Regions from separate parts of the Clostridium novyi NT genome, predicted to be linked through region 2. Evidence: a T-box and tRNA genes for the amino acid it is inferred to sense, from the RefSeq annotation. Region 2 holds a T-box; the other regions hold tRNA genes.
The links. A T-box is a leader RNA that pairs with one kind of tRNA and senses whether it is charged. The one in region 2 lies ahead of asnS (asparagine--tRNA ligase), so its partner is inferred to be a tRNA-Asn.
Positions count from the first base shown of each region.

Region 1: it has a tRNA-Asn gene. The T-box ahead of asnS (asparagine--tRNA ligase) is inferred to sense a tRNA for this amino acid. The anticodon was not compared.
Region 3: it has a tRNA-Asn gene. The T-box ahead of asnS (asparagine--tRNA ligase) is inferred to sense a tRNA for this amino acid. The anticodon was not compared.

Region 1 is NC_008593.1:1,800,284-1,811,736, reverse strand. It holds gene NT01CX_RS08465 (undecaprenyl-diphosphate phosphatase) at 1-454, shown strand, start outside; gene NT01CX_RS08460 (hypothetical protein) at 600-1,046, shown strand; rRNA gene NT01CX_RS08455 (16S ribosomal RNA) at 1,461-2,973, shown strand; tRNA gene NT01CX_RS08450 (tRNA-Ala) at 3,102-3,177, shown strand; tRNA gene NT01CX_RS08445 (tRNA-Ile) at 3,181-3,257, shown strand; rRNA gene NT01CX_RS08440 (23S ribosomal RNA) at 3,385-6,289, shown strand; tRNA gene NT01CX_RS08435 (tRNA-Asn) at 6,346-6,420, shown strand; gene NT01CX_RS08430 (sigma 54-interacting transcriptional regulator) at 6,835-8,397, shown strand; gene megL (methionine gamma-lyase) at 8,773-9,981, shown strand; gene NT01CX_RS08420 (Na+/H+ antiporter NhaC family protein) at 10,210-11,453, shown strand, end outside.
Region 2 is NC_008593.1:339,492-350,944, reverse strand. It holds gene addA (helicase-exonuclease AddAB subunit AddA) at 1-2,740, opposite strand, end outside; gene addB (helicase-exonuclease AddAB subunit AddB) at 2,728-6,132, opposite strand; gene NT01CX_RS01820 (hypothetical protein) at 6,241-6,846, opposite strand; gene asnS (asparagine--tRNA ligase) at 6,991-8,382, opposite strand; T-box leader at 8,455-8,698, opposite strand; gene NT01CX_RS01810 (dipeptidase) at 8,866-9,798, shown strand; gene NT01CX_RS01805 (late competence development ComFB family protein) at 9,846-10,121, shown strand; gene NT01CX_RS01800 (phospho-sugar mutase) at 10,154-11,453, shown strand, end outside.
Region 3 is NC_008593.1:167,325-178,777, reverse strand. It holds gene NT01CX_RS00955 (hypothetical protein) at 1-49, opposite strand, end outside; gene NT01CX_RS00950 (hypothetical protein) at 6-248, opposite strand; gene rbr (rubrerythrin) at 407-997, shown strand; gene fusA (elongation factor G) at 1,131-3,209, opposite strand; tRNA gene NT01CX_RS00935 (tRNA-Asn) at 3,588-3,662, opposite strand; rRNA gene rrf (5S ribosomal RNA) at 3,668-3,784, opposite strand; tRNA gene NT01CX_RS00925 (tRNA-Asn) at 3,802-3,876, opposite strand; rRNA gene NT01CX_RS00920 (23S ribosomal RNA) at 3,932-6,836, opposite strand; rRNA gene NT01CX_RS00915 (16S ribosomal RNA) at 7,011-8,523, opposite strand; gene murD (UDP-N-acetylmuramoyl-L-alanine--D-glutamate ligase) at 9,110-10,486, opposite strand; gene NT01CX_RS00905 (glycine--tRNA ligase) at 10,852-11,453, opposite strand, start outside.

The DNA of each region.
Region 1 (11,453 bases), 1.1 Mb from region 2:
TATTTGGATGATATTTGCTGAAAAAAGATATAGAGGTAAGTTTACAACTAAAGATATAGATAATGTAACTATTAAACAAGCTTTTATAATAGGATGTTTTCAATGTTTAGCATTGTGGCCAGGAATGTCAAGATCAGCTTCAACTATAATAGGTGCTTGGATAGTAGGATTATCAACAGTTGCAGCTGCTGAATTTTCATTTTTCTTAGCATTACCTGTAATGGCTGGAGTTACATATAAATCATTAAAAGACATTAATGTATTTGCTTTAGGATCAATGCATATAGTTGGACTTACTGTTGGATTTATAGTTTCTTTTATAGTAGCTTTAATAGTTGTGGATAAATTTATTACTTTCTTAAAGAAAAAGCCTATGAGAGTATTTGCTATGTATAGAATACTTTTAGGTATAGTCCTTATAATTTTATCTTTATTTAATGTGATTTCTATGTAATTTAAATGTTTCGTAATATAAAAAATAAAATTATTGATTTCAAAACTCAGGATAATATTTCCTGGGTTTTTATTTTTAAAAATTTATTACTAGGAAATACTAAATATAAAGATGAATTAAAAATAATATTAAGGAGGATACCTATATGGATTGGAAAAAAAGAATAAAAGACATAATTGATAATAATAAATGGGTAAAAAACGATACTGGTGTATGGAAGGTTCAATGTGCAAAGTTATTTGAGGATGATAATACTTTAAGATTAATTTTGGTAACAGATGAGTTGGAAGGACCGGTTTCAACACAGGTAGAGAAAATTATTGTAACTAACAATGAAGATTTGGTTTTATTCTATGATGAAAGATTTAACTCAATTTTAAAAGAAGAAGATTATGATAAATTTTCTAAATTAGTAGATAAAGAGCAATGGGATGCATTATTTACAGGAGAAGCTACTAAAAATCTAGTGGATATGGATGTTGTAGGCAGTGAAGATGGGTTTTATGTAGAACCACATGAAGGTATAAGTCGATTTACAGATAATTACAATGAAAGTCTTTCAGAGGAACTAGATAAGTACTTTAATATTTAAATTCAAAATAAAAAATATATAAATACATTTATTTAACCAATAAGTTAAAATGTTAAAGGATACACTAAAAATAATATAAATAGTGTATCCTTTAATTACAACTTATCCTACAGTGTCTTTTTATAAAAATAAGAGAAAAAAAGAATAATTTTAAGAAAAACAAATTTATTTTAAAAAAATGTATAAAAAGATTTTTAAAATATGTATAAATTTTGATAAAATACTATTCGTCTTTACAACAATAAACACAACTCGTGTAAATGTAAATTTTAAATAAATTTATTGTTGACAAGACAAATAAAATATTATAAAATTAACAATGTCGTCAAGAGATGGCGAAAGAAAATGGTCTTTGAAAATTAAACAGAATATAGGTAATAAACCAGTCAATAAATTTGAGTAAGATTAAACTTTTAAATTGAGAGTTTGATCCTGGCTCAGGACGAACGCTGGCGGCGTGCCTAACACATGCAAGTCGAGCGATGAAGCTTCCTTCGGGAAGTGGATTAGCGGCGGACGGGTGAGTAACACGTGGGTAACCTGCCTCAAAGAGTGGGATAGCCTCCCGAAAGGGAGATTAATACCGCATAACATTATTTTACGGCATCGTAGAATAATCAAAGGAGCAATCCGCTTTGAGATGGACCCGCGGCGCATTAGCTAGTTGGTGAGGTAACGGCTCACCAAGGCAACGATGCGTAGCCGACCTGAGAGGGTGATCGGCCACATTGGAACTGAGACACGGTCCAGACTCCTACGGGAGGCAGCAGTGGGGAATATTGCGCAATGGGGGAAACCCTGACGCAGCAACGCCGCGTGAGTGATGAAGGTTTTCGGATCGTAAAACTCTGTCATTAGGGACGATAATGACGGTACCTAATGAGGAAGCCACGGCTAACTACGTGCCAGCAGCCGCGGTAATACGTAGGTGGCAAGCGTTGTCCGGATTTACTGGGCGTAAAGAGTATGTAGGTGGGCATTTAAGTCAGATGTGAAATTCCCGGGCTTAACCTGGGAGCTGCATTTGATACTGGGTGTCTAGAGTGCAGGAGAGGAAAGTGGAATTCCTAGTGTAGCGGTGAAATGCGTAGAGATTAGGAAGAACACCAGTGGCGAAGGCGACTTTCTGGACTGTAACTGACACTGAGATACGAAAGCGTGGGTAGCAAACAGGATTAGATACCCTGGTAGTCCACGCCGTAAACGATGAATACTAGGTGTCGGGGGGTACCACCCTCGGTGCCGCAGCAAACGCATTAAGTATTCCGCCTGGGGAGTACGGTCGCAAGATTAAAACTCAAAGGAATTGACGGGGACCCGCACAAGCAGCGGAGCATGTGGTTTAATTCGAAGCAACGCGAAGAACCTTACCTAGACTTGACATCTCCTGAATTACTCGTAACTGAGGAAGTCCCTTCGGGGACAGGAAGACAGGTGGTGCATGGTTGTCGTCAGCTCGTGTCGTGAGATGTTGGGTTAAGTCCCGCAACGAGCGCAACCCTTATTGTTAGTTGCTACTATTAAGTTAAGCACTCTAACGAGACTGCCGCGGTTAACGTGGAGGAAGGTGGGGATGACGTCAAATCATCATGCCCCTTATGTCTAGGGCTACACACGTGCTACAATGGCTGGTACAACGAGCAGCAATCCCGCGAGGGGGAGCAAAACTTGAAAGCCAGTCCCAGTTCGGATTGTAGGCTGAAACTCGCCTACATGAAGTTGGAGTTGCTAGTAATCGCGAATCAGCATGTCGCGGTGAATACGTTCCCGGGTCTTGTACACACCGCCCGTCACACCATGAGAGCCGGTAACACCCGAAGCCCGTGAGGTAACCGTAAGGAGCCAGCGGTCGAAGGTGGGATTGGTGATTGGGGTGAAGTCGTAACAAGGTAGCCGTAGGAGAACCTGCGGCTGGATCACCTCCTTTCTAGGGAGAATGGAAGCAAAGCTTCCAGACTGGAAACCTGATTCTGTTTAATTTTGAAAGACTAAGTCTTTCAATACATAATATCAATAATTGGTTTTACAAGAGGTATTATCAGTTATTGGTTTAGTGGGGGTATAGCTCAGTTGGGAGAGCACCTGCCTTGCACGCAGGGGGTCAAGAGTTCGAATCTCTTTATCTCCACCACATGGGTCTATAGCTCAGCTGGTTAGAGCGCACGCCTGATAAGCGTGAGGTCGATGGTTCGAGTCCATTTAGACCCACCACTTTCTTAATTGAATATCTCAATTAAGTGAATTGTTCTTTGAAAATTGCACAGTGATAAAGAAACGAATTAATAAGATTAGAAATAATCTAAACCTAGACACTAATGAAAATTAGTAGATGATGATAGATCAAGCTACAAAGGGCGCACGGTGAATGCCCTGGCACTAGGAGCCGATGAAGGACGCGATAAGCTGCGATAAGCTACATGTAGGCGCACATAGCCTGTGATATGTAGATTTCCGAATGGGGAAACCCATCTAGCTTTGCTAGATACTGTATACTGAATACATAGGTATATGGAGGTACACCTGGGGAACTGAAACATCTAAGTACCCAGAGGAAGAGAAAGAAAATTCGATTCCCTAAGTAGCGGCGAGCGAAAGGGGAAGAGCCCAAACCAGGAACTTGTTCCTGGGGTTGCGGATAGATCACAACGCTTTGATTTCTTTAGTTGAAGAGAGCTGGAAGGCTCCGCCATAGAAGGTAATAGCCCTGTAAGCGAAAAGGAAAGAAAAGTAGATCTACTCCAGAGTACCACGAGACACGTGAAACCTTGTGGGAAGCTGGGAGGACCATCTCCCAAGGCTAAATACTACCTAGTGACCGATAGTGAAGCAGTACCGTGAGGGAAAGGTGAAAAGAACCCCGGGAGGGGAGTGAAATAGAATCTGAAACCGTGTGCCTACAATCGGTCGGAGCACATTAAAGTGTGACGGCGTACTTTTTGTAGAACGGGCCAGCGAGTTACGATGTGCAGCAAGGTTAAGCACTTATGGTGTGGAGCCGAAGGGAAACCGAGTCTGAACAGGGCAACTAGTTGCATATTGTAGACCCGAAACCGGGTGACCTATCCATGGCCAGGATGAAGCGGAAGTAAAATTCCGTGGAGGTCCGAACCACGTTGGCGTTGAAAAGCCATGGGATGAGCTGTGGATAGCGGAGAAATTCCAATCGAACTCGGAGATAGCTGGTTCTCCTCGAAATAGCTTTAGGGCTAGCGTCGGGTAATTAAGTAGTGGAGGTAGAGCACTGAATGGGCTAGGGGCTGACAACAGTTACTGAACCCTATCAAACTCCGAATGCCATATACTTGTACCCCGGCAGTCAGACTACGAATGATAAGATCCGTGGTCAAAAGGGAAACAGCCCAGACCATCAGCTAAGGTCCCAAAGTGTAAGTTAAGTGGGAAAGGATGTGGGATTTCTAAGACAACTAGGATGTTGGCTTAGAAGCAGCCACTCATTTAAAGAGTGCGTAATAGCTCACTAGTCGAGAGATCCTGCGCCGAAGATGTAACGGGGCTCAAACTTACCACCGAAGCTATGGATGTATACTTTGTATACGTGGTAGAGGAGCTTTCTGTACAGGTTGAAGCCATACCGTAAGGAGTGGTGGACAGTACAGAAGTGAGAATGCTGGCATAAGTAGCGAAAAACAAGTGAGAATCTTGTTGACCGAATATCTAAGGTTTCCTGGGGAAGGCTCGTCCTCCCAGGGTTAGTCGGGACCTAAGCCAAGGCCGAAAGGCGTAGGTGATGGACAACTGGTTGATATTCCAGTACCACCATAATGCGTTTGACAAATGGGATGACGCAGGAGGATAGGATGTGCGCACTATTGGATGTGCGTCTAAGCACTTAGGGTGTTAAGTAGGCAAATCCGCTTAACATTAAGCCTGAGGTGTGATGGGGAGTCATTTTTGACGAAGTATCTGATTCCACGCTGCCAAGAAAAGTCTCTATGGAGCAAAATGGTGCCCGTACCGCAAACCGACACAGGTAGATGAGGAGAGAATCCTAAGGTCGTCGGAAGAATTACTGCTAAGGAACTCGGCAAATTGACCCCGTAACTTAGGGAGAAGGGGTGCCTACGAGAGTAGGCCGCAGTGAATAGGCTCAAGCAACTGTTTATCAAAAACACAGGTCTCTGCTAAAGCGTAAGCTGATGTATAGGGGCTGACGCCTGCCCGGTGCTGGAAGGTTAAGGGGAATAGTTAGCGTAAGCGAAGCTATGAACTTAAGCCCCAGTAAACGGCGGCCGTAACTATAACGGTCCTAAGGTAGCGAAATTCCTTGTCGGGTAAGTTCCGACCCGCACGAATGGCGTAATGATTTGAGCACTGTCTCGGCAGTAAATCCGGTGAAATTGTAGTGCAAGTGAAGATGCTTGCTACCCGCGGTTGGACGGAAAGACCCCGTAGAGCTTTACTGTAGCTTAGCATTGAATTTCGGTATTGTCTGTACAGGATAGGTGGGAGACTTAGAAACCAGGGCGTCAGCTTTGGTGGAGTCATCCTTGGGATACCACCCTGATAGTACTGGAATTCTAACTGGAGGCCATGAATCTGGTCACAGGACATTGCTAGGTGGGCAGTTTGACTGGGGCGGTCGCCTCCTAAAAGGTAACGGAGGCGCCCAAAGGTTCCCTCAGCGCGGTCGGAAATCGCGCGTAGAGTGCAAAGGCAGAAGGGAGCCTGACTGCGACACATACAGGTGGAGCAGGGACGAAAGTCGGGCTTAGTGATCCGGTGGTTCTGTATGGAAGGGCCATCGCTCAACGGATAAAAGCTACCTCGGGGATAACAGGCTGATCTCCCCCAAGAGTCCACATCGACGGGGAGGTTTGGCACCTCGATGTCGGCTCGTCGCATCCTGGGGCTGTAGTCGGTCCCAAGGGTTGGGCTGTTCGCCCATTAAAGCGGCACGCGAGCTGGGTTCAGAACGTCGTGAGACAGTTCGGTCCCTATCCGCCGTGGGCGTAGGAAATTTGAGAGGAGCTGTCCTTAGTACGAGAGGACCGGGATGGACCAACCTCTGGTGCACCAGTTGTTCCGCCAGGAGCACAGCTGGGTAGCTATGTTGGGAAGGGATAAACGCTGAAAGCATCTAAGCGTGAAGCCCACCTCAAGATTAGATTTCCCATAGCGTAAGCTAGTAAGACCCCTGAAAGACTATCAGGTTGATAGGTTGGAGGTGTAAGTACAGTAATGTATTCAGCTGACCAATACTAATAGGTCGAGGGCTTGATCAAATAAATTATTATCACTGTGCAATTTTGAAAGAACAAAAAGTTCTTTTAATTAATGTTCCGCGATAGCTCAATGGTGGAGCACTCGGCTGTTAACCGATAGGTTGGAGGTTCGAGTCCTCTTCGCGGAGCCATTTTTTATTTTTTGATATATTTCTATATAAGTGCTTATTGAAAGTAAATCTTCTTATGTTGCATAAATTATTAAAATGCAATATAAGAAGATTTATTTTTATTAAAAATCATATTAAATAAAAAAATAAGGAAATAGTTAAGTAAGTTCGATAATTAAAAAAATCAAATGGTATTTCCCTTAAAATGGAATGTGTACCCGGTATTTATGCTTTGAATAATCTTTATAACAAATTAAAATATATATAAGGATACTTATACTTTAAATATAAAAATCATATAAATAACAAGTCTTATGTAAATGTTTACACAGATTCTCAAGCTATTATTTAAATATAAAAAGTATGGTTAGCTATAAATTGTAGTGGTTAATAAATCATGAGTTTAAACAATAACATATATTAAGAGGAGATAATATGAAAAAGTATATTAGATTTAAAATAGTAACTGAGGACAGAATAGGAATAACTTTTGACATATTAAAAAAAATTTATGACTTAAATATAAATATTGTATCCATAGAAGTATTTCCTAAAACAGTATTCATTAAAATTGAAGATATTTATTCTCATAATAAAGACTTAATAAAGAAAAAATTATATGAAGTAAGTGGAATAATAATGGTATGTGAAATTAATCTTTTAGAATATGAAAAAAATGAAAGAAAATTATTGGCTATAATAGATGCGGTGGATGATGGAGTAATATATGTAAATAAAAATTTAAATATAGAAATCTTCAATAGTTATTGTGAAAAGATTTTTAATTGTAATAAAGATGATATTATAGACAAAGATATAAGAACTGTTCTAGAAGATCCACTTATAATAGATTTAATAAAAAGTGGTAAAGATTATAAGAATGTTGAAATAAAAATTAATAGCAAAAAAGGAGATATACAATACTTAACAACGGGAATAGCTGTAAAGGATGATAGTGGAGAAAGTATTGGAGTTGTATCATCAATAACAGATATAAAAAAAGTAATAGAACTTGCAAGTGTAGTATCTAAAATGGATAAAGAAGCTTTTGGCAATATCATTGGTAATAGCCAAGCTATAAAAGGAGTAAAGAATATTGTTAAAACTGTCTCTAAGAGTAATTCCACAGTTATATTGAGAGGAGAAAGTGGAACAGGTAAAGAACTTTTTGCAAGGGCTATTCAGAGACTTAGTAATAGAAAAGACAAAAGGTTTGTAATTTTAAATTGCGCTGCATTACCAGAAAATTTAATAGAAAGTGAATTATTTGGTTATGTAAAGGGGAGTTTTACTGGTGCAAATAATAATGGAAAAGAGGGATTATTTAAAGAAGCCAATGAAGGAACAATATTTTTAGATGAAATAGGAGAACTTTCAATGGTGCTTCAAGCTAAGCTTTTAAGAGTATTGCAAGATGGAGTTGTTAGAAAAATAGGAAGTTGCACGGAAGAAAAAGTTGATGTGCGAATTATAGCAGCTACAAATAGAAATTTAGAAGAAATGGTTAAAAAGGGTGAGTTTAGAGAAGATTTATATTATAGACTTAATGTTATACCTATTTTTATACCAAGCCTAAGAGAGAGAATGGAAGATATACCTGATATGGTCACATTTTTCATAAAAAAATTAAACCATAAATTATCAAAAAAAATATTAGGTGTAAAATATGATTTTATTAAGGAGCTTATGAAATATAATTGGCCAGGAAATATAAGAGAGTTACAAAATGTTGTTGAAAGAGCTATGAATTTATGTGATGGTAAACTTCTTACAAAAAAACATCTAATGATTAATTCATATATTAATCCTATAAGTTTAGATGAAGTAAAAGAAGCAAGTGACTTAAAGTTAAAAGATATTGTGGAGGCTTGTGAAAAAGAAGCTATAATAAAAGCTTTGAAAAAAAATAAAACATTTAGAAAAACAGCTAAGGTGTTAGGGGTATCACATACAACCATAATAAATAAAATAAAAAAGTATAATATAGTTTGGCAATAATAATTTACAATGCAATATAGATTTAAAAATAAAATATAAATGAAAAGCACTTTTAAAATACGTTTTTAAGAGTGCTTTTTTTATATTTTGTTTTTTATATTTTTTATAACTGTAATCTTTTAATTACAGTGGGTAAGAAATTTTACAGTAATTTAGATAATAATGGTTTAAAAAGTTGACAAATATAGGAAAAGCAATACAAACTATTTCAATTTATTTAAATGTGAAACTAAAAGCAATGTTGAGGTAAATAATGTATTTGTATAAATTTTAAGGAAAATAAGGTTTGAAATTTAACTTTAAATACTAGGTTGGCATGCAACTTGCTTAGTATAAGGGTAAGGTTAAAAAAATATAAATTAGGGGGATTTTAAAATGAGTAATGAACATAACTTAAGCAATATGGGTTTTGGAACAAAGACTGTACATGGAGGACATATTAAAGATACTCAATTTGGATCACTTGCAACACCAATATTCCAAACATCAACATTTATATTTGATTCAGCAGAACAAGGTGGAAATAGATTTGCGGGAAAAGAAGATGGATATATTTACTCAAGAATAGCAAATCCAACTGTTGCAGAAATAGAAAGAAAAATTGCTTTATTAGAAGGTGGAGAAGCTGCAATAGGAACAGCATCAGGAATGGGTGCTATATCATCAGCTTTATGGACTGCATTAAAAGCAGGAGACCATGTAGTTGCATCTGATACATTATATGGTTGTACATTCGCATTATTAAATCATGGATTAACTAAAATGGGTGTAGAAGTTACATTTGTAGATCCAACTAATTTAGAAGAAGTTAAAAATGCAATGAAGGAAAATACAAGAGTTGTTTATCTTGAAACTCCAGCAAATCCAACATTGAAAGTTACAGACATAGAAGGAATAGCTAAAATAGCACATGAAGTTAAAGATTGTTTAGTATTTGTTGATAATACATTTAATACTCCATATATTCAAAGACCATTAGAACTTGGTGCAGATGTAGTAGTACATTCAGCAACTAAATATATAAATGGACACGGGGATGTTGTTGCTGGATTTGTAATAGGAAATGCAGACTTTATAGGTGCAGTTAGAGGACAGGGATTAAAAGATATGACAGGTGCAGTTATGAGTCCATTAAGTGCTTTTTTAATTATAAGAGGAATGAAAACATTAGAAATTAGAATGGAAAGACATTGTGCTAATGCAATGAAAGTAGCACAATTCTTAGAAGCTCATCCAGCAGTAGAAAAAGTATATTATCCAGGACTTGAAAGCTTTGAATATCACGATTTAGCTAAAAAGCAAATGGATTTACCAGGAGCTATGATTTCATTTGAAATAAAAGGTGGAGTTGAAGAAGGAAGAACTATTATGAATAACGTAAAACTTGCAAGTCTTGCAGTAAGTCTTGGAGATACAGAAACATTAATTCAACATCCTGCATCAATGACTCACTCACCATATACTAAAGAAGAAAGAGCAGAAGCTGGAATAAGTGATAGCTTAGTTAGATTATCAGTTGGTCTTGAAACTGTTGATGATATAATTGCCGACTTAAAACAAGCTTTAGATTTAATAGTAAAATAAGAAAATAAAATATGACTACAATATGCTTATATATTGTAGTCATATTAAAATAATAAAAGGCTACTTATAAATTGTTTATATTAAAGGTATTAGCTTAGATTATAATACTATTTTCCGAAAACCTTTACATTTCAATATATATATTAATTTTACCAATCTTCAGTTTACTAAATAAGCATGAAGATAGTTTTATAATTATGAGGTTATTAATTATAAGGAGGATAAGATATGGAGAGTGGAAGGGGAAAGAAAACATTATCAAGTGGGGTAGCGCTGATACCTTTTGTGGTATTTGTAGCTGTGTATCTTGGTAGTGGTGTTTGGCTAAATATGAAAGGAGTAGAAAAGGCTTTTTATCAATTCCCAGCGCCAGTTGCAGTATTCTGTGGTATTATAGTAGCATTTTTGATATTAAAGGGAAAATTAAATGAAAAGTTTGATACTTTTGTAAGTGGATGTGGAAATCCTGATATTATCATAATGTGCATAATTTATTTGCTTGCAGGGGCTTTTGCTACTGTATCAAAGGCAATGGGAGGAGTCGAATCTACAGTAAATCTAGGCTTAACTTATATACCAGCAAAATATATAATTGTAGGATTATTTATAATATCTTGCTTTTTATCAATTTCTACAGGTTCATCTGTAGGTTCTATAGTTGCAATAACTCCAATTGCAATTGGACTTGCTGAAAAAGCAGGTTTATCACTACCATTAACTTTAGCTGCAGTAATGGGTGGTTCAATGTTTGGAGACAATCTATCAGTAATATCAGATACAACTATTGCCGCTACTAGAACCCAAGGGTGTGAGATGAGGGATAAATTTAGAGTAAATATATTTATAGCAGCACCTGCAGCTATAATAACTATAATCTTTTTATTTATATTTGGTAAACCTGAAGTTCTTCCAGCAATGCAGGCTTATGAGTATTCAATTATAAAAGTAATTCCTTATATTTTTGTTTTAGTATTGTCACTTGCAGGAATGAATGTTTTTGTAGTTTTAACTGGTGGAATAATTTTATCTGGAGGAATCGGATTATTTTACAATAATTTAACTGTATTAACTTTTGCGCAAAATATTTTTGAAGGGTTTACAAGTATGATTGATATTTTCTTACTATCTATATTAACAGGTGGTCTTGCGGAGATGGTTACCAAAGGTGGAGGAGTAAAATTCCTACTTGAAAAAATACAAAAAATAATAAAAGGAAAGAAATCTGCTGAAATAGGAATAGGTATATTAGTAGCCTTAACAGATGCAGCAGTTGCTAATAATACTGTAGCAATTATAATAAATGGATCTATAGCTAAAAGAATGTGTGAGACATACAAAGTAGACCCAAGAAGAAGTGCATCTATTTTAGATACATTCTCATGTATAATGCAAGGCATAATTCCATATGGAGCTCAAATGTTAATACTATTAAGCTTTACAAAGGGAAGTATAACCCCATTCCAAGTAATACC
Region 2 (11,453 bases):
AAAGTTTATAATCTTCCCCTTCAAGGGCATAAGACCATTTTTTCGCAGATTTTTCAATATCATTTACGGCACCAGTTAAAATAAGTTTTTCTTTTGCTCTTGTAAGTGCAACGTATAGTATTCTCATTTCTTCTGATAGGCTTTCTAATTTTATTTTTTTCTTTAGGGCAGATTTTGGTACAGTTTCATATATGATTCTCTTATCTAAATCAATATAATCAGGACCAAAGCCAAGTTCATCATGATAAAGTATTCTTTTATTTAAATCCTGCATGTTAAAGTTCTTTCCAAGGGCGCTTAATATAATAACTGGAAATTCAAGACCTTTACTTTTATGAATACTCATTATTCTAACTACATTATCATTTTCTCCAAGTATTTTGGCACTTCCCATATCGCCACTACTAACCTTTAATCTGTTTATAAAGTTTATAAAATTAAACAATCCTTTATAACTAGTTTTTTCATATTGTCTAGCTCTTTGAAATAATATTTTAAGGTTAGCCTGTCTTTGCATTCCACCAGCTAATGCGCCTACATATCCGTAGTATCCCGTTTCCATATACAAATACCATATAAATTCATCAATTGGCATATGTATGGATTTTTCTCTCCAATAGTTAAGTTTTTCTAAAAAGGAATTACATTTTCTTTTAAACAAAATCCAATTATCATCTCTATCTTCACTACTTGCTACTTTTAATAATCCACCATAGAAATCTCCATCTTTGTTTTCTAATCTTATATCTATAAGTTCTTCTGGTGTAAATGATGCAATAGGTGAACGTAATACTGCAATAAGAGGTATATCTTGTCTTGGATTATCTATAATTTCAAGTAAAGATAGTATAGTTTTTATTTCAACAGTTTCAAAGTATCCGTTTCCTACATCAGCATAAGCTGGTATTAGGTTTTCTTTCATTTCATCTGTAAATACAGGAGCCCAATTTGATGTACTTCTAAGAAGCACTACTATGTCTCTATATTCAACATTTCTATATGCCTTTAATTCATTATCATAAACTTTAAAAGGCTCTCCTATTTTAGGATTTACAAGTTCATTTATTTTTTTAGCTACAAATCTTGCCTCAACTTGTATATTAGATAAAATCTCCTCTTCTTCACTCTCCTCTTCTTTAGTTTCATCTTTTGATTTTTCAATAAGATTAAGTTCAATTGGTCCACCTACAAGGGATTTATCCTCATATTGTTCAAAATCAGCACCTAAATATAGTGCCTCATCATCTCCATATTCAAGTTCCCCTATATTCTCAGACATTATCTGTTTAAATATAAAGTTGACCCCATCTAAAACTTCTTTTCTACTTCTGAAGTTCTTAAATAAATTTACTTTTCTCTCTTTTGCATTTTCTCCTTCTAAATAAGAATTATATTTTTTAAGAAATAATTCTGGTTTTGCTTGTCTGAAACGATATATACTTTGCTTTACATCTCCAACCATAAACACATTAATTGGATTTCCTGTTTCCTCATGTCGTCTTGCTATAGAATTTATAATTGCCTCTTGTACATAGTTACTATCCTGATATTCATCCACTAATATCTCAATATATTTTTGTCTTAATTTTAATGCCACTTCCTCATGACCTAAAATCTCTAAACAAAAATGTTCAAAGTCATTAAAATCTATAATTCCTCTTTCCTTTTTAGCCTTAGAATATCTATCCATAAACTCTATTACTAAGTCACAAAGGGATTTCATTATAGGATATAGATTTCTTAAATCCGTTACAATTTCTTTTGTACTGTATGATGTTATTTTCTTCTTTATCTCATCCTGTAATTGTTTTTTTACCTTGTTTCTTATGTCTTTAACCTTTTCTTGTGTTTTTTTATCTTCACAATTTCTACAAGTTTTTAATCTTCCAAATTTAACTTCTGATAAACCATTATATAAGCTATCCCAAGATGTTTTTGCATTTAAAATTAAATCATTAATCATTAAAAGTTCATCTGTAAATCCTTCTAAATAAGCATCAAGTCCATTGGTATCATTGATTAATTTTAAGGCTTCTTCCATCATATCTTTAAGTCCACTAAGTTCCAATTCCACATCATCCATTAAAACCTTAGCCCATTTAGACTCTCCAAAATTATAGCTTTCATCTACATTAAATTGTTCCGCCATATCCTGAAGTTGTTTTTTAGGATTTTTTGAACTCATTACAAAATCATATAAATTTAATACTATATTTTGAAGGGCAACATCATCCTTATTGCTACTATAAAATTCAACTAAATTTAAAAATTCCTGTGTACAATTTTCAGGTTCATATAAATCTTCAAAAATCCCCTCTATAATTTCACCTTTTAAAAGCACAGTTTCCGTTTCATCACCAATTCTAAAGTTTGGATCCAAGTCTATATAGTGAAAATTATTTCTTATAGTTTCAAGACAAAATGAATGTATAGTTGTTATACTAGCTCTGTTTAGTAGTGTTAGTTGTCTTTGAAGTTGTTTTGACTTTGGATGTTTAGTTAATTCTTTTCCAATGGCTTTTCCGATTCTCTCTTTCATTTCAGATGCTGCTGCATTGGTAAATGTCACAACAAGTAATCTATCTATATCCACTGGATTTTTTATATCTGTTATCATTTTTATTATTCTTTCAACAAGCACTGCTGTCTTTCCCGAACCTGCTGCTGCTGAAACTAATAAATTACAGCCATGTACATCTATAGCCTGTTGTTGCTCTTTAGTCCACTTTACTTCTCCCAAGACTCTTCCCCCTCTTTTCTTAATAATTCCCAAACCTCTTCATCCTTTTTCTCTTGAACAACTTTAAATTCATTATCTTCAAAGTTAGTATCAAATTCACATATAGAAGAATACAGACAATATGTACAAGCATCTGCATTTTTACTTCTAATTGGTCTTATTTTAATATCACCTTTTAACATATCTTCACAAGCTTTAATTAGGTTCTTTTTTACATGTTCTCTTAAAAGTCTAAATTGTTCTTCTGTACCAACTGATGACTTTCCAAGACTACCATCTTTGTTTATTCTTGCAGGGATTATAAGAGAATTTCCTTCAATTTTTCTATCCATTTCTTTAACAACCTCTTCATCTGCTAAAAGAAGTCCCTTCATTTTTAAAGCTTTCATTATTTCATCTTGAATTTCTTCCTCTGAAAGATTTCTCTTTCCCTTTATTATAGGATCATCTATTTTTAAATATAAAACTCCCCCTGGAAGTGCTTCTTCTCTATCTTTTAATTCCTCATTTGTAAGTATTGCATCTAAATAAGTTAAAAGTTGAAGTTGTAATCCATAATACACATCAGATAAACTAAAGTCTTTATTTCCTGACTTATAATCAATTATTCTGTAGTAATCTTTCTTTTCCATATCAAGTTTATCTACTCTATCAATTCTTCCAATTAACTTAACTTTTTCTCCACTTGAAAGTTCAATTTCTATAGGTGGATATTTTTCATCATTTCCAAAGCCAACTTCATGTCCTATTGGCTGGAATCCACTTCTCTTTAAATGTTCTATAATAACTAAAATAGTCTTTATTAAAACTCTTTTTAATCTTTCGGTAAAGTATTTATATCTTGCTGAACTTGTGAAAATTCCTCCAGCTGATTCTTCTGCTTTTCTATCCACAATCTCTGATACTGTATCTTTGCACCACTTATCCTCTATTTCATACCACTTAAACCCACTTTTATCCACAACTTCAGAAAATTCATCAATAACATTGTGCATAAATGTACCTAAATCAGGTGGTGTAAGTGCAAAAATCTTTCTTTCTTTTGCCTTTAATCCATATTTTATATAATATCCAAATGGGCATTGTGCATATTTTTCAAGTCTAGAAACTGTTAAATATAATTTATTGCCGTACATTTTTCTTATTTTTTCTTCGCTTATATCATCCACAGCATTTGTATATGATATTGCTGAAAATACAGTATCTAAAGTTTCCTTCCATCTAGGATTTTCACTATACCATTTATAAACATCACTCCAAAATGGACTAACTTTTACTTTATTATCTTCTCTTCTTAAAACTGATACTAAATTATTAAAAGTAGGAATTTCTCTTGATATAAGATCTATATTTTCTTCCTCATAATCCATAGCTATGTTGTCACTTTCCTCTGCTATTTTAGGAAACAATGACTTAAATCTACTTACTATAATTGATGGTCTTAGTGCCTTTCCTTCATAATCAGCAATTGAATAACATATTCTCAAATACTTTTGAGTTGTTGTAAGTGTTCTATATATTAAATATTGTTCTTCAAATGCTTTTGATTTAGTGTCTTCTGCAATTTCTATTCCTATTTTTTTTAGGCTTCCACGGTCACTATCTGAAAGTATTCCTTCATCCTTAGAAACAGCAGGGAATATTCCATCATTTACTCCTATTATATATAGAAGTTTAATCTCATGAGTTCTAACTCTTTCAACATCAGATACTAAAACTTGATCTAGTGATGGAGGAATAAGTCCCATTTTATAATCCTTAAATCCAAGTGATAAAATCTTTACAAAATCCTTTAGTTGTAACTCTTCTTCTTTAAAGACTTCTACTACTTGGTCTAAAAGTTCAATTACCATATTCCAAATCTGACTATACTCTTTCGCCAGTGCTTGATTTCCTTCATTTTTAAACTTATAAACCCATTTTTCAATGGTTTCATTTACTCCTATGCTACATAAAAAATTGTATACTGCACTACAAATTTCATCAGCCTTACTCTTTCCTTTAAGTTTTGATGAAAATTTTATAAGAGGCTCTGAAACTTTAATTCTAATTTCATTTATTTTTTCTAATATGTTCTCATTTCCGTATTCCCAAGGAGATTGCCACTTTTTCTTTCCTCTTATACCATAGGCTAAAACATAATTTTCTAATAAGTCCACTTCTTCTTTTGAAACATTTGAAAGCCCTGTTTTTAAATATCTAAACATAGCCTCATAAGACCAACTTTTATTAAATATTTCTATAACTGATGTTATAAGCACAATAAGAGGATTATCATCTATTTCTTTCTTTTTATCTATAAAGTAAGGTATTTCGTATTCATCAAAAATTGTTTTTACTATTTTTTCGTACCCTTCTAAATCCCTAGTTATAACTGCAATATCCCTGTATCTTATGTTACTTTCCATTGATATTTTAGCTATTTCTTTTGCTATATTTTCAACTTCTGAATAAGGATTTAATGCTCTTATAATCTTTATATCGTCAGTTGTCTTATCATACGGTTTATATGGATACTTAAAATAATTTTCTTCTAAATATTTAAGCTCACTACTATCCTTAAATCTATTTACATCATCATTGTTTAAAATAATAGGCTTATCAAGTTTAACATCTTTCTCTTTTAAGATTTCTCTTAATTTTTCTTCCGTTCTCTTTGTTGGGGCAAAAACATCAGTACCGTCTATAACTCTATAGTAATCCATACATAAAGTTATATTTACTCTACTTGCCTTTTCCATAAGTTTTTCTAAAATTTTATATTGTTGGGGAGTAAATGAACTAAATTCATCTATCCATACTTCTGCCCCATCAAACATTTTAGATGTATCAATTTTTCTATATAATAAAGTAAGCTCATCTTCAGAATCTATATAATTTTTGTGAAGGCTTTCTTGAAATTGTTCAAATATATAACTTATATCATTTATCTTATCCTTTAAAAATTCATCTTCTATAAGATTTAAAGTAGCTCTAAGTTCTGTCGCTGTAACGTCATATCTTTTCAATTCAGTAATAATATCAGATATATTATTTACAAACCCCTCTTGATTTGCAGCAGTTGCAAATACCTTAAGTTCATCTTTTAAATTATTTATTATATTAAATATAAGCATAAGTTTTCCTGAAGAATTTATAATCTTATGAGTTGACCCTCCAACTTCATTAAATACATCATAAGCAATTCTTTCAAAACTAGTTACTTTTACATTAGTTATTCCTGTACCTTTAACCTTTTCTACTACACTCTTTTCAGCTTGAAATGAAAACTGTTCTGGCACAATCAATATAAGTTGTTTATTTGTATCTTCTTGTAATCTTTTTTCTATATCATCTATGCAAAATTTACTTTTTCCACTTCCTGCCCTACCATATATAAACCTAAAACTCATCTATTTTCACCAACTTTTATTTTTATTTCGAACATATATTCTATTAATAATTATACCATAGTAATATTATAAAATAAAATAAGGCTAGTTTGAATTTGCAAAAGCAAATTAAACTGACCTTTTAAATAATTTAATATCACAAATAACCTTTATTACAATTACCATAAACAAATTTAAAGTAGCAAGTGAAAAGTACATAATGGATAACCAAGTATTTTCTTGCCATTTAGCTACGTTTTGAAGCTTTTCACTGGTTATATATTTTTTACTTATTATATTTAACATTTCTCTTAAATCAATACTATTTAAATTTTTAATTAATGTTTCCTTATTATCAGTATCCTTTGCGTCTTCCATACTTCGAATTAATTCATTTAAACTAGGATTATTATAATTCTTTAACTGATGTATATAATTATCCACTCTATCTTTTATATCATTTATTTCAAATTCTCTTACATTCACTGGAACTGCTTCTTTATAATCATAAATTATTTTATCTATATCTTCCTTTGTAACTCCTGCTTTTTCATTTTTAGCTTCTAAAAATATCTTTAGTCTATTTGCATATATAAAACTGGCTCCTTCATTTGTATGAGATACCCCTATAATAAAAAATATAAAGGCGCTTATAAGCATAAATATTAATATCTCTCTATTGTATTTCATTTCTTCCTTGCCAAGTCCAATTAGTCTACCAATAATCTTTAACATATATAAATTCTCCTAAATTCATTAATTAATTCTATTATTGATATTATTGACAATGTTAGTTTTTATAATCACTATAAATGATTTTATATAGAAAAAAGGACCTTTGTAATTTTACAAAAGTCCTTTTAATTTATATATTAAATATTAAAATTCAGAAACTCCTGGAGTTCTTGGGAATGGTATTACGTCTCTTATGTTGCCCATTCCTGTTAAGTACATTATCATTCTTTCAAATCCAAGACCATATCCAGCGTGCTTAGTTTCTCCGTATTTTCTAAGTTCTAAATACCACCAGTAATCTTCTTTTTCAAGTCCAAGTTCAGCCATTCTAGCTTCAAGAATATCAAGTCTTTCTTCTCTTTGGCTTCCTCCAATTATTTCTCCGATACCTGGAACTAAAAGGTCAGCTGCTGCAACAGTTTTGTTATCATCATTCATTCTCATGTAGAATGCTTTAATATCCTTTGGATAATCTGTTACGAATACTGGTTTTTTATAAATTTGTTCTGTTAAATATCTTTCGTGTTCTGTTTGAAGATCAATTCCCCATTCAACAGGATATTCAAATTCTGCTCCTGATTTTTGAAGGATTTCTACAGCTTCTGTGTAGCTTATTCTAGCAAAATCAGAGTTTACAACATTGTCTAATCTTTCTAATAATCCTTTGTCAATAAACTTATTGAAGAATTCCATTTCTTCTGGAGCATTTTCTCTTACATAGTTGATTATATATTTAACCATTTGTTCTGCTACATCCATGTAGTCCTTTAATTCAGCAAAAGCCATTTCAGGTTCTATCATCCAGAATTCTGATGCGTGTCTTGCTGTGTTAGAGTTTTCTGCTCTAAATGTAGGTCCGAATGTATAAACATTTCTAAATGCTAAAGCGTATATTTCAGCTTCAAGCTGTCCACTTACTGTAAGGTTTGCTTGTTTTCCAAAGAAATCTTCTTTGTAATCTACATTTCCCTTTTCATCCTTTGGAGGGTTTTCCATATCTAAAGTTGTTACTCTAAACATTTCTCCTGCACCTTCACAGTCACTTCCTGTGATAATTGGTGTATGAACATAAACAAATCCTTGATCTTGGAAGAACTTATGTATAGCATATGCTGCTAATGAACGTACTCTAAATACTGCTGAAAAAGCATTACTTCTTGGTCTTAAGTGAGCTATGCTTCTTAAATATTCAAAAGTATGTCTTTTCTTTTGAAGTGGATAATCAGCATCAGATTTTCCTTCTAATACTACTTTTTTAGCATGAATTTCAAAAGGTTGTTTTGCTCCTTCTGTAATTACAACTTCCCCTTCTACACTTATGCTTGAGCTAATAGCATATTTTGATATTTCTTTAAAGTTTTCAAGTTCAGCACCAAATACAACTTGAATATTTTTAAAGAAACTTCCGTCATTAACTTCTATAAACCCAAATTTATTTGAAGCTCTAAGTGTTCTTATCCATCCACTTATTTTAACTTCTTTTCCTGCAAACTTTTCTGTTTCTCTGTAAAGTTGTTTAACTAATACTGTTTCCATTGATATCCTCCTAATCCTAATCTATATTTATTTTTACCAATATATAAATAAAAAACCTTCATCCTAAAATTTTATCAGGACGAAGGTTATATATTCGCGGTACCACCTAACTTATCATAAATATGATCTCTTTAATAAGCACATTTATTATGCTCCCCAAATTTAACGGTTTGGTCTCGTCTAAATCTACTCTTACATGTAATTTCGGTTAGAAATTCCGAGGTGTTCTTCCATATAGACTTAATACTGATCTCACACCATTATCAGCTCGCTAAAATCAAGGCTCTATACTTACTCTCCTCTTCATAATCTTTAATCTCATTAATTTTACATAAATACAATTTAATTAGAATTATAATATTAAATAAAATATATGTCAATAAATCAAGAAAGTTTACTAATGAAATCACTTCATATTTTACTTATTTTTTACATTAAATAGTGATATAATATATCTAACATAGGACATGCGAGGTGGGTTTTATGAAAATCATTGATTTTCACTGTGATACCATATCTAAAATATATTATAATAATTCCCAATTAAATCATAATAGTTTTTCTGTTGATATTACAAAATTAAAAAAATCAAATTCTTTAGCTCAATTTTTTGCCTTATTTATCGAAAAAAAATCTAACGAAGATCCTTTTGATTTATGTTCAAACATGTTAAATAAATTTTATTGTGAACTTGATAAAAATAAAGAGCATATTTCACTTGCTACAAATTATGATGAACTAATAAAAAATAAATCACAAAATAAAATTTCAGCATTTTTGACAATAGAAGAAGGAGCTGTTCTTAAAGGCGACCTCTTAAATTTAAAACATTTCCACGAAAGAGGTGTACGTCTTATTACCTTGACTTGGAATTTTCCAAATGAAATTGGATATCCAAATGCTATACCTAAATATAAAAATAAAGGTCTTACTCCCTTTGGAATAGAACTTATAAATGATATGAATAATCTTAACATGATAATTGATGTATCCCACCTATCTGATGGTGGATTTTATGATGTAGCTAAATATTCTAAAGCCCCATTTGTAGCTTCTCATTCAAATGCTAGAAGCATTACAAATCACTCTAGAAACCTTACAGATGATATGATAAAAACCCTTGCAAATAAGGGTGGAGTCATAGGAATAAACTTTTTTGGAGAATTTTTAGGTGGCGGAAAATTTAGTAGAATAAACGATATGCTAACTCATATAAAACATATTAAAAACATAGGTGGTATAGAAGTTATTTCTCTTGGATCTGACTTTGATGGAATAGATTCAATTTTAGAAATAGATAATATAGGAGAAATACACAAACTTATTGATGCATTAAAAGTTAATGGATTTACTGAAAATGATATAGAAAAAATTTGTTATAAAAATGCATTGAGAATTATAAAAGAAATTTGTTAGTTGTATATAATATATAGTATTTTTACAAAATATAAGGATGTGTCATTATGTGTCAGTTAAAAAATTATAGTGAGGAAGCAGTAGATAAATTACTTGCTAAAGTATTAGCTAAATATGAACATATATGTAAATGTGAACAATGTCAACGTGATATTAAGGCATATGCCTTAAATTATATAGCTCCAAAGTATATAACATCTGAAAAAGGCGAAATATATGCAAGAGCTCTAAGTGAAATAGATAAACAACAAACTATAAACATAATAAATGCAATTATGCGTGGCATTGAGGTAGTTAGCAAAAATCCAAAGCATACCTACTAGTTAGTAAAAATTTTGTTAAGGAGTGATTTTCAATGGATTATATCAAAGTATATGAAAAATGGCTTAATGATGATTTTATAGACCCAAAAACTAAAGAGGAATTAAAGTCCATAAAAGACAACAAAGAAGAAATCCAAGATAGATTCTATAAAAACTTAGAATTTGGAACTGCTGGTCTTCGTGGTAAATTAGGTGCTGGTACTAATAGAATGAATATATATAATATTTCAAAGGTAACACAAGGTATAGCCGATTTTATAAAGGAAAAAGGTCAAAATTATATGAATCGTGGTGTTGCTATTGCCTATGATGTTAGACACTTTTCAAAAGAATTTTCTAAAACTGCCGCATTAGTTCTTGCTGGAAATGGTATAAAATCTTACTTATTTGAAGATATTCGCCCTACTCCTGAACTTTCTTTTACTATTAGAAAACTTAACACAGCTGCTGGAATTATAATAACAGCTAGTCATAATCCTAAAGAATATAATGGCTATAAAGTTTACTGGGAAGATGGCGCTCAAGTTTTATCAAGTATCGCTGATCCTATGACTGAAAAAATAAATGAAATTAAAGATTTTAAAGATGTAAAAATCATGGATGAAAAAGAAGCTATAAATAAAGGTCTTTTAAATATTATAGGAAAAGAAATAGATGATGAATATATAGAAAAAGTTAAATCATTAAGTATAAGAGATGACATTGATAAAGATATAAAAATCGTATATTCTCCACTTAACGGAACTGGAAATATTCCAGTAAGACGTGTTTTACGCGAAAGAGGATTTACTAATATAATAGTAGTTCCAGAACAAGAAAACCCTGATCCAGATTTTACAACAGTTGGATACCCTAACCCTGAAGATACAAAAGCATTTAAATATGCTGAAAATCTCGGAAAAAAAGTAGACGCTGAGCTTTTAATTGCAACTGATCCTGACTGTGACAGACTTGCAATAGAAGTAAAAGATAAAAATGGAGAATATGTTGCATTTAATGGTAATCAAACTGGAGCAATACTTATTAAATATATAGTTGAAGGTATGCACGATAAAGGAACTCTTCCTAAAAATGCAGCTATAGTAAAATCTATAGTTACAGGTGATCTTGGAAAAGTTATTGCTGAAAAATACGGTGTTACAACCTTTGAAGCTTTAACTGGATTTAAAAATATATGCGGTAGAATTCCTAAGTTCGAGAAAACTGGAGAATATGAATTTATTTTTGGATATGAAGAAAGTATAGGATACAATGCTAGTACATTTGTAAGAGATAAAGATGGAGTAAGTTCATCTATGCTTTTATGTGAAGCTGCTGCTTATTACAAAAGCA
Region 3 (11,453 bases), 170 kb from region 2:
TATCTCTATGGAGTCCTTTTTTTGCAACCCATGATTCGTAGTTGTTCATTTTCATATCCACCTTTCCAACTTACATCAAAATTATTATTCTCCATCATATAACAAATCATTTTTGTATCTTCTTTATTGTTTTCATTTAATGTAACTACAACCCTATCATCGTTGTTAACTAAATTCATATAATCATAAAATTTACTATAATCACTAAGATCCATTTCATTTTTTATATTTAAACTGTATTCTGACATGTTGTACTTCCTTTCGATGTGTTTAGTTATATTTTCTTCAATTTTCTTTAAATTATTCTATTGATAGTGATTATTAGGTAATAAAAATGTTGAATTATTAACATTAATGATATACAATTAAGAAAAGACAAGTTAATCCATAAGGGGGTATTTTTATCATGAAGAATTTAAAAGGAACAAAAACAGCTGAAAATTTATTAAAAGCTTTTGCTGGAGAATCCCAAGCTACTATGAAATATACTTATTATGCATCTAAAGCAAAAAAAGAAGGATATGTACAAATTTCAAATATATTTACTGAAACAGCAGGAAACGAAAAAGAACACGCTAAAATATTTTTAAAATATTTATTAGAAGATGAATCTTTACCTGATACAGCTATAGATATTAACGCTGGATATGCAGTTGCTCTTGGAGATACAAAAGCAAACTTAAATTCTGCAGCTAATGGTGAAGAAGAAGAATGGGACAAGCTATACCCTGCATTTGCTAAAGTTGCTGAAGAAGAAGGATTCGCTGATATAGCTGAAAGCTTTAGAATTATTGCTGGAATAGAAAATCATCATAAAGAAAGATATAGAAAATTATTAGCTAACATAGAAGATGGTTCTGTATTTAAAAAAGAAAATTCTACATTATGGAAATGCTTAAACTGTGGATATATATATGAAGGTGCTGCAGCCCCTGAAAAATGTCCTGCATGCAACCATCCACAAGGATACTTTGAAATATTATCAGAAAACTATTAATAATAATAAAAACTCACCAATGCACTTATTGCATTAGTGAGTTTTTTAATTTCTTATATATTTAATTTATTTTTGTTTGCAATTTAATCATTTTTACTGATTTTACACTTTATTTTATAGTAACTTTATTTTTTTACTTATCCTCCTTAATCTTATTTATAATTTTTTCTGCTTCATTATACGGAACTTCTTCATATCTTTCAAACTTCATTTTAAAACTTCCTCTAGCTCCAGTTAAAGCTCTTAAATCAGTTGCATACTTAAGAACCTCAGCTAGTGGTACTTCTGCAATTATTTTTTCTAAATCTCCACAGGAGTCCATTCCTAATACTCTTCCTCTTTTTTTATTTATATCTGCCATAACATCGCCCATATAATCATTTGGAACATGAACTTCCAAATGCATTATAGGCTCTAACAATACAGAGTCTCCTTGTTGCATAGCTTTCTTATATGCAATTGACGCTGCTATCTTAAATGCCATTTCAGAAGAATCTACTGAGTGATATGAACCATCATGTAAAGTTGCCTTTAATCCTATAACTGGGAAACCAGCTAATGCACCATGTTTCATAGATTCTTTTAGTCCCTTTTCAACGGCTGGTATATATTGTTTTGGAACTACTCCACCAAAAATTTTGTCTATAAATAATAAATCAGTTTTCCCATCACATCTAGGCTCAAATTTTATCTTTACATCCCCATATTGACCATGTCCACCACTTTGTTTTTTATGCTTTCCTTGTACATCTGAAACCTTCCTTATGGTTTCCCTATATGGAATTTTAGGATCTTTTAATTCTATAGATACTCCAAACTTATTTTTAAGTTTATTTACAATTACATCTAAATGAGTTTCTCCAACACCAGATATTATAGTATCCGCATTTTCTTCATCTCTAGAAATCGTAAAGGTTGGATCTTCCTCTGTCAATTTATATAATCCTGATGATATTTTATCTTCATCTCCCTTAGACTTTGGAACTATAGCCATAGAAATTACTGGCTCTGGAAAATCTATTTTTTCATACATTACTGCATATTTATTTTCACTTAAAGTATCCCCTGTAGATGTATATTGTAATTTAGGAACAGCTCCTATGTCCCCAGCTACTATTTCCTTAGCACTAATTTCATCTTTTCCTCTAACCACATATAAATTACTGAACTTTTCTTGCTTTTTCTTGTTAACATTATAAACAACGCTATCAGATTTAATTTTTCCTGTCATAACTTTAAAAATAGAAAGCTTTCCTACAAAAGGATCTGCAACTGTTTTAAATACAAACGCAGAAAATGGCTTATTCTCATCCATTTTTATATTAATTGGCTCATTGTTTCCTGTATTAATAGCCTGAATTTCTCTACATTCTTTAGGACATGGGAAACACTCCATTATATCTTCTAAAAATGTATTTATGCCTATACACTTAAATGCTGATCCACAAAGTACAGGAGCTATATCCCCATCTCTTGCTCCACTAATGATTCCATTATATAATTCACTATTAGTCAATTCTCCATCATTTAAATACTTTTCTAGTAATACCTCATCAGTTTCTGCAACTGACTCAATTATCATTTTTCTATATTCATCTACTTTAGGTAACAACTCAGTAGGTATTTCACTAACTTCCATTTGTTCATTTTTAGGATTAAAAATTCGGGCTTTTTTGTCTATAAGATTTATAACCCCTTTAAATTCTTCTTCCTTTCCTATAGGATATTGAATAGGCACTACAGACATCCCAAACCTATCTTTTAATTGATCTAACACCTTTTCAAAATTACTATTTTCTCTATCTAATTTGTTGATAAAAAAAGCTCTAGGTATGTTTAGTTTATTTACATACTTCCAAACTTTTTCCGTTCCAACTTTAACCCCCGATTTACCAGATAATGTAATTATAGCAGTATCTACTGCTCTTAAAGCTTCTATCATTTCTCCTACAAAATCAAAATATCCAGGTGTATCCAATATGTTTATTTTTATATTATTCCATTCACATGGTATAATACTTGTTGCAATTGATATTTTTCTTTTCTTTTCCTCAGGGTCATAATCACTTATGGTATTGCCTTCAGCTATCTTACCAAATCTGTCAATAGTTTTTGTACAATATAGTATTGCCTCTGTAAGAGTTGTCTTACCAGAACCACTGTGACCTATAAAACCTATATTCCTTAAATTTTGGGTGCTATATGACTTCATTATGATTCCCCCTTTTAATAACATATTAATTTTTTAATAACATATTGTTTGTTAATATATTCTCTTTTTTTATTAAAAGTCCTTTAATCTTTTATAAATTTTCAGAATTTTTAATCTTTTTAAGATATATATTTACTTAATTAATATTTACTTTATTTATATTCGTATTATTAAATTTATTTTTTTACTATGTTTTATATTACACTTAATATTTATTTAATTATATATAGTTATTAGAGGTTATATAAAACTTCAATGTTTCTTTAATCTTTAACAAATTTATAAATAAAATAAGTAAATAAAAAAAGCTTTGGCTAGATATAGTCAAAGCTTTTGATTTCTTTATAAATGATATGTTAATTTGTCAAAAAATAAAAATGGCTCCGCGAAGAGGACTCGAACCTCCAACCTATCGGTTAACAGCCGAGTGCTCCACCATTGAGCTATCGCGGAACATTACCTGGCAACGACCTACTCTTCCACACCGTCTCCAGTGCAGTACCATCGGCGCTTTGAAGCTTAACCATCGTGTTCGGTATGGGAACGGGTGTTACCTTCAAGCCATAATTACCAGATTACTTATTAAATTAAATGGCTCCGCGAAGAGGACTCGAACCTCCAACCTATCGGTTAACAGCCGAGTGCTCCACCATTGAGCTATCGCGGAACATTAATTAAAAGAACTAATTGTTCTTTCAAGATTACACAGTGATAATAATTATTTGATCAAGCCCTCGACCTATTAGTATTGGTCAGCTGAATACATTACTGTACTTACACCTCCAACCTATCAACCTGATAGTCTTTCAGGGGTCTTACTAGCTTACGCTATGGGAAATCTAATCTTGAGGTGGGCTTCACGCTTAGATGCTTTCAGCGTTTATCCCTTCCCAACATAGCTACCCAGCTGTGCTCCTGGCGGAACAACTGGTGCACCAGAGGTTGGTCCATCCCGGTCCTCTCGTACTAAGGACAGCTCCTCTCAAATTTCCTACGCCCACGGCGGATAGGGACCGAACTGTCTCACGACGTTCTGAACCCAGCTCGCGTGCCGCTTTAATGGGCGAACAGCCCAACCCTTGGGACCGACTACAGCCCCAGGATGCGACGAGCCGACATCGAGGTGCCAAACCTCCCCGTCGATGTGGACTCTTGGGGGAGATCAGCCTGTTATCCCCGAGGTAGCTTTTATCCGTTGAGCGATGGCCCTTCCATACAGAACCACCGGATCACTAAGCCCGACTTTCGTCCCTGCTCCACCTGTATGTGTCGCAGTCAGGCTCCCTTCTGCCTTTGCACTCTACGCGCGATTTCCGACCGCGCTGAGGGAACCTTTGGGCGCCTCCGTTACCTTTTAGGAGGCGACCGCCCCAGTCAAACTGCCCACCTAGCAATGTCCTGTGACCAGATTCATGGCCTCCAGTTAGAATTCCAGTACTATCAGGGTGGTATCCCAAGGATGACTCCACCAAAGCTGACGCCCTGGCTTCTAAGTCTCCCACCTATCCTGTACAGACAATACCGAAATTCAATGCTAAGCTACAGTAAAGCTCTACGGGGTCTTTCCGTCCAACCGCGGGTAGCAAGCATCTTCACTTGCACTACAATTTCACCGGATTTACTGCCGAGACAGTGCTCAAATCATTACGCCATTCGTGCGGGTCGGAACTTACCCGACAAGGAATTTCGCTACCTTAGGACCGTTATAGTTACGGCCGCCGTTTACTGGGGCTTAAGTTCATAGCTTCGCTTGCGCTAACTATTCCCCTTAACCTTCCAGCACCGGGCAGGCGTCAGCCCCTATACATCAGCTTACGCTTTAGCAGAGACCTGTGTTTTTGATAAACAGTTGCTTGAGCCTATTCACTGCGGCCTACTCTCGTAGGCACCCCTTCTCCCTAAGTTACGGGGTCAATTTGCCGAGTTCCTTAGCAGTAATTCTTCCGACGACCTTAGGATTCTCTCCTCATCTACCTGTGTCGGTTTGCGGTACGGGCACCATTTTGCTCCATAGAGACTTTTCTTGGCAGCGTGGAATCAGATACTTCGTCAAAAATGACTCCCCATCACACCTCAGGCTTAATGTTAAGCGGATTTGCCTACTTAACACCCTAAGTGCTTAGACGCACATCCAATAGTGCGCACATCCTATCCTCCTGCGTCATCCCATTTGTCAAACGCATTATGGTGGTACTGGAATATCAACCAGTTGTCCATCACCTACGCCTTTCGGCCTTGGCTTAGGTCCCGACTAACCCTGGGAGGACGAGCCTTCCCCAGGAAACCTTAGATATTCGGTCAACAAGATTCTCACTTGTTTTTCGCTACTTATGCCAGCATTCTCACTTCTGTACTGTCCACCACTCCTTACGGTATGGCTTCAACCTGTACAGAAAGCTCCTCTACCACGTATACAAAGTATACATCCATAGCTTCGGTGGTAAGTTTGAGCCCCGTTACATCTTCGGCGCAGGATCTCTCGACTAGTGAGCTATTACGCACTCTTTAAATGAGTGGCTGCTTCTAAGCCAACATCCTAGTTGTCTTAGAAATCCCACATCCTTTCCCACTTAACTTACACTTTGGGACCTTAGCTGATGGTCTGGGCTGTTTCCCTTTTGACCACGGATCTTATCATTCGTAGTCTGACTGCCGGGGTACAAGTATATGGCATTCGGAGTTTGATAGGGTTCAGTAACTGTTGTCAGCCCCTAGCCCATTCAGTGCTCTACCTCCACTACTTAATTACCCGACGCTAGCCCTAAAGCTATTTCGAGGAGAACCAGCTATCTCCGAGTTCGATTGGAATTTCTCCGCTATCCACAGCTCATCCCATGGCTTTTCAACGCCAACGTGGTTCGGACCTCCACGGAATTTTACTTCCGCTTCATCCTGGCCATGGATAGGTCACCCGGTTTCGGGTCTACAATATGCAACTAGTTGCCCTGTTCAGACTCGGTTTCCCTTCGGCTCCACACCATAAGTGCTTAACCTTGCTGCACATCGTAACTCGCTGGCCCGTTCTACAAAAAGTACGCCGTCACACTTTAATGTGCTCCGACCGATTGTAGGCACACGGTTTCAGATTCTATTTCACTCCCCTCCCGGGGTTCTTTTCACCTTTCCCTCACGGTACTGCTTCACTATCGGTCACTAGGTAGTATTTAGCCTTGGGAGATGGTCCTCCCAGCTTCCCACAAGGTTTCACGTGTCTCGTGGTACTCTGGAGTAGATCTACTTTTCTTTCCTTTTCGCTTACAGGGCTATTACCTTCTATGGCGGAGCCTTCCAGCTCTCTTCAACTAAAGAAATCAAAGCGTTGTGATCTATCCGCAACCCCAGGAACAAGTTCCTGGTTTGGGCTCTTCCCCTTTCGCTCGCCGCTACTTAGGGAATCGAATTTTCTTTCTCTTCCTCTGGGTACTTAGATGTTTCAGTTCCCCAGGTGTACCTCCATATACCTATATATTCAGTATACAGTATCTAGCAAAGCTAGATGGGTTTCCCCATTCGGAAATCTACATATCACAGGCTATGTGCGCCTACATGTAGCTTATCGCAGCTTATCACGTCCTTCATCGGCTCCTAGTGCCAGGGCATTCACCGTGCGCCCTTTGTAGCTTGATCTATCATCATCTACTAATTTTCATTAGTGTCTAGGTTTAGATTATTTCTAATCTTATTAATTCGTTTCTTTATCACTGTGCAATTTTCAAAGAACAATTTCTTGAAAGACTTAGTCTTTCAAAATTAAACAGAATCAGGTTTCCAGTCTGGAAGCTTTGCTTCCATTCTCCCTAGAAAGGAGGTGATCCAGCCGCAGGTTCTCCTACGGCTACCTTGTTACGACTTCACCCCAATCACCAATCCCACCTTCGACCGCTGGCTCCTTACGGTTACCTCACGGGCTTCGGGTGTTACCGGCTCTCATGGTGTGACGGGCGGTGTGTACAAGACCCGGGAACGTATTCACCGCGACATGCTGATTCGCGATTACTAGCAACTCCAACTTCATGTAGGCGAGTTTCAGCCTACAATCCGAACTGGGACTGGCTTTCAAGTTTTGCTCCCCCTCGCGGGATTGCTGCTCGTTGTACCAGCCATTGTAGCACGTGTGTAGCCCTAGACATAAGGGGCATGATGATTTGACGTCATCCCCACCTTCCTCCACGTTAACCGCGGCAGTCTCGTTAGAGTGCTTAACTTAATAGTAGCAACTAACAATAAGGGTTGCGCTCGTTGCGGGACTTAACCCAACATCTCACGACACGAGCTGACGACAACCATGCACCACCTGTCTTCCTGTCCCCGAAGGGACTTCCTCAGTTACGAGTAATTCAGGAGATGTCAAGTCTAGGTAAGGTTCTTCGCGTTGCTTCGAATTAAACCACATGCTCCGCTGCTTGTGCGGGTCCCCGTCAATTCCTTTGAGTTTTAATCTTGCGACCGTACTCCCCAGGCGGAATACTTAATGCGTTTGCTGCGGCACCGAGGGTGGTACCCCCCGACACCTAGTATTCATCGTTTACGGCGTGGACTACCAGGGTATCTAATCCTGTTTGCTACCCACGCTTTCGTATCTCAGTGTCAGTTACAGTCCAGAAAGTCGCCTTCGCCACTGGTGTTCTTCCTAATCTCTACGCATTTCACCGCTACACTAGGAATTCCACTTTCCTCTCCTGCACTCTAGACACCCAGTATCAAATGCAGCTCCCAGGTTAAGCCCGGGAATTTCACATCTGACTTAAATGCCCACCTACATACTCTTTACGCCCAGTAAATCCGGACAACGCTTGCCACCTACGTATTACCGCGGCTGCTGGCACGTAGTTAGCCGTGGCTTCCTCATTAGGTACCGTCATTATCGTCCCTAATGACAGAGTTTTACGATCCGAAAACCTTCATCACTCACGCGGCGTTGCTGCGTCAGGGTTTCCCCCATTGCGCAATATTCCCCACTGCTGCCTCCCGTAGGAGTCTGGACCGTGTCTCAGTTCCAATGTGGCCGATCACCCTCTCAGGTCGGCTACGCATCGTTGCCTTGGTGAGCCGTTACCTCACCAACTAGCTAATGCGCCGCGGGTCCATCTCAAAGCGGATTGCTCCTTTGATTATTCTACGATGCCGTAAAATAATGTTATGCGGTATTAATCTCCCTTTCGGGAGGCTATCCCACTCTTTGAGGCAGGTTACCCACGTGTTACTCACCCGTCCGCCGCTAATCCACTTCCCGAAGGAAGCTTCATCGCTCGACTTGCATGTGTTAGGCACGCCGCCAGCGTTCGTCCTGAGCCAGGATCAAACTCTCAATTTAAAAGTTTAATCTTACTCAAATTTATTGACTGGTTTATTACCTATATTCTGTTTAATTTTCAAAGACCATTTTCTTTCGCCATCTCTTGACAGCTCATTCATTATATCAATTTGAAATCTCTTTGTCAACAACTTTTTTAAACTTTTTTAATTTCTTAAAATCATTTATTAAGTTGTTTCCTTGATTTCGTATCGTCTCTCGTGACGACAAGGAATATCTTATCAGAATTTTAGGCTTACGTTTTTTATGTGCATTTATATTTTTAAAATAAAATCTCAAATGCTATATATTTCTTTTATTTTCTCACTTTTTCGCAAAATGATACTCCAGGTAAAGTATATTTACCTACAAACAAATTTTCATAAAATACACTCACAATTATTAGCTCTAATATGCATATTTAAAACACTTTATCAAATATTTTATTAATAAACATACACCTCTACTCATAAAATACCAAATAAAAAAAATTTAAAATACTAAAATAAATAAAAATAAAAACCTCCGTCAAACTTTAACGGAGGTTTTCTTATATAATTTATAAAATAAATTTTCATAGTTATAATTTAGACTGAATAAATTATCTCTATAGATTATTAACTATTTCTTTAAATTTGTTTCCTCTTACTTCAAAATTAGGGAACATATCAAAACTAGCACAAGCAGGTGATAAAGTAATTATATCCCCTTCATTTGCAATATCCTTAGCTCTATAAATAGCTTCATTAAAGCCATCTTCCATGTATATAGGTATGTTTATACCCCTGTCTTTCATAGCTTTATCAAAAGCATCTTTAATTTTATTTTTAGTTAGTCCCGTCAATACTAATGCTTGTATTTTGTCTAATCCTTCTTCTGCTAATGGTTCAAAAGGAATATGTTTATCATATCCACCAGCTATTAATATTACTGGTTTTTCAAAAGCTCTAAGTCCCGCAATTGTTCTTGTTGGACTTGATGCTATAGAGTCATTATAATATTTAACTCCATCGATTTCTCTTACAAACTCACATCTATGCTCAACACCAGTAAAAGTTGTAGCTACCTTAGCCATACTTTCAATACTTGCATCTTCAGACACAAGACAAAAAGCAGCTAAAAGATTTTCTACATTATGCATTCCCTTTAACTTTATATCTTCTAAAGCACAAACTTCTTTTCCAAGTAACACTAACTTATCTCCATTTAGATAAGCGCCACTTTCAATTTCTTCTTTTCTGCTAAATTGCATAACTCTACTCTTAGCTTCTTTAACTAAAGAGTTCGTTATATCATTATCTCTATTTAAAACTAATAAGTCATTAACTTCTTGATATTTAAAAATATTCTTTTTAGCATCAACATACTCATCCATATCTTTGTGAATATCTAAATGGTTAGGTGATAAATTAGTAACTAATGCACAATTTATCTCTTCTTTCATAGTCATAAGTTGGAAGCTTGATAATTCTAGTACAACCTTATCTTCTTCTTTCATTTCTTCTATATTAGAAAAAAGAGGATTTCCTATATTTCCTCCAACCCATGTTTTATATCCTTCTGTCATTAATATATTGTATACAAGAGTTGTAGTTGTTGTCTTTCCATCACTACCTGTTATACCAAATATTTTTGCAGGACAGTATTTTATAAACTCCTCCATTTCAGAAGTTATATATGCTCCTGATTCTTTAGCCTTTACTAAGGCTGGATTATCTATTCTCATAGAAGGTGTTTTAAATACAACATCAAATCCTTCTAAATTATCTAAGTAGTTTTCTCCAAGTTGTAATTTTATACCCTTGCTTTTAAATTCTACTGCCACTTCTCCTAGAGCCTCTTCACTTTTCTTATCAAAAGCTGTTACATTAGCTCCTAGTTTAACTAGAAAATGAATTAGGGGAATATTACTTATTCCTATTCCTACAACTGCCACTTCCTTATTTCTTATAAAATCCTTAAACTCATTAAATGTTTTTTTCATGAGAGAACCCCCAAAATGCTTAATATTATAAAGTGTTATTTTCTAATCAATTATAGCACTTTATATATTCTTATTGTATAGATTTGAAACTTTTTTAGTGCTTTTTTATATTCAGAATATTCTTATTAGATTTAAAATAAAAACTTTTTTATAGTATATTGCAAAATTTTGTCGTAATATGTTATAATGCTAGGGTGTCGTAAGTATTTGATGGTATGATTCCCCAGATTTTATTAGACACATAACATATCCCCATAATTAAACCTTATTTTCACCGGATGTATTTTTCCGGTGTTTTTTTTATTTTAAAGCAAATAATAAAGACCACTAACAAGTTAGCAGCCTCTATTATTTGTATTATTTAATTAGAATTGAACTTTTTCTTCTAAGAATTTCTCTAATTCGTCAATTGATAATCTTATTTGAGTCATGTTATCTCTGTCTCTTACTGTTACAGTATTATCTTCTAAAGTATCAAAGTCAACTGTTATACAGTATGGAGTACCTATTTCATCTTCTCTTCTGTATCTCTTTCCTATACTACCTGCTTCATCATAGTCAATGTTGAATTTCTTGCTTAATTTAGCATACACATCTAATGCCTTTTCAGATAATTTCTTTGATAATGGTAATATAGCAGCTTTAAATGGTGCTAATGCTGGGTGAAGGTGTAATACTGTTCTCTTATCTCCATTTTCTAATTCTTCTTCATCATAAGCGTCTACTAAGAATGCAAGAGCAACTCTATCAGCACCTAATGATGGTTCTATTACATATGGAACGTATTTTTCATTAGTAGTTGGATCTAAGTAAGTTAATTCTTGACCTGAATGTTCCATGTGTTTCTTTAAGTCGTAGTCAGTTCTATCTGCAACGCCCCAAAGTTCTCCCCATCCAAATGGGAATAAGAATTCTATATCAGAAGTAGCATTACTGTAGAATGATAATTCTTCTTCACCATGATCTC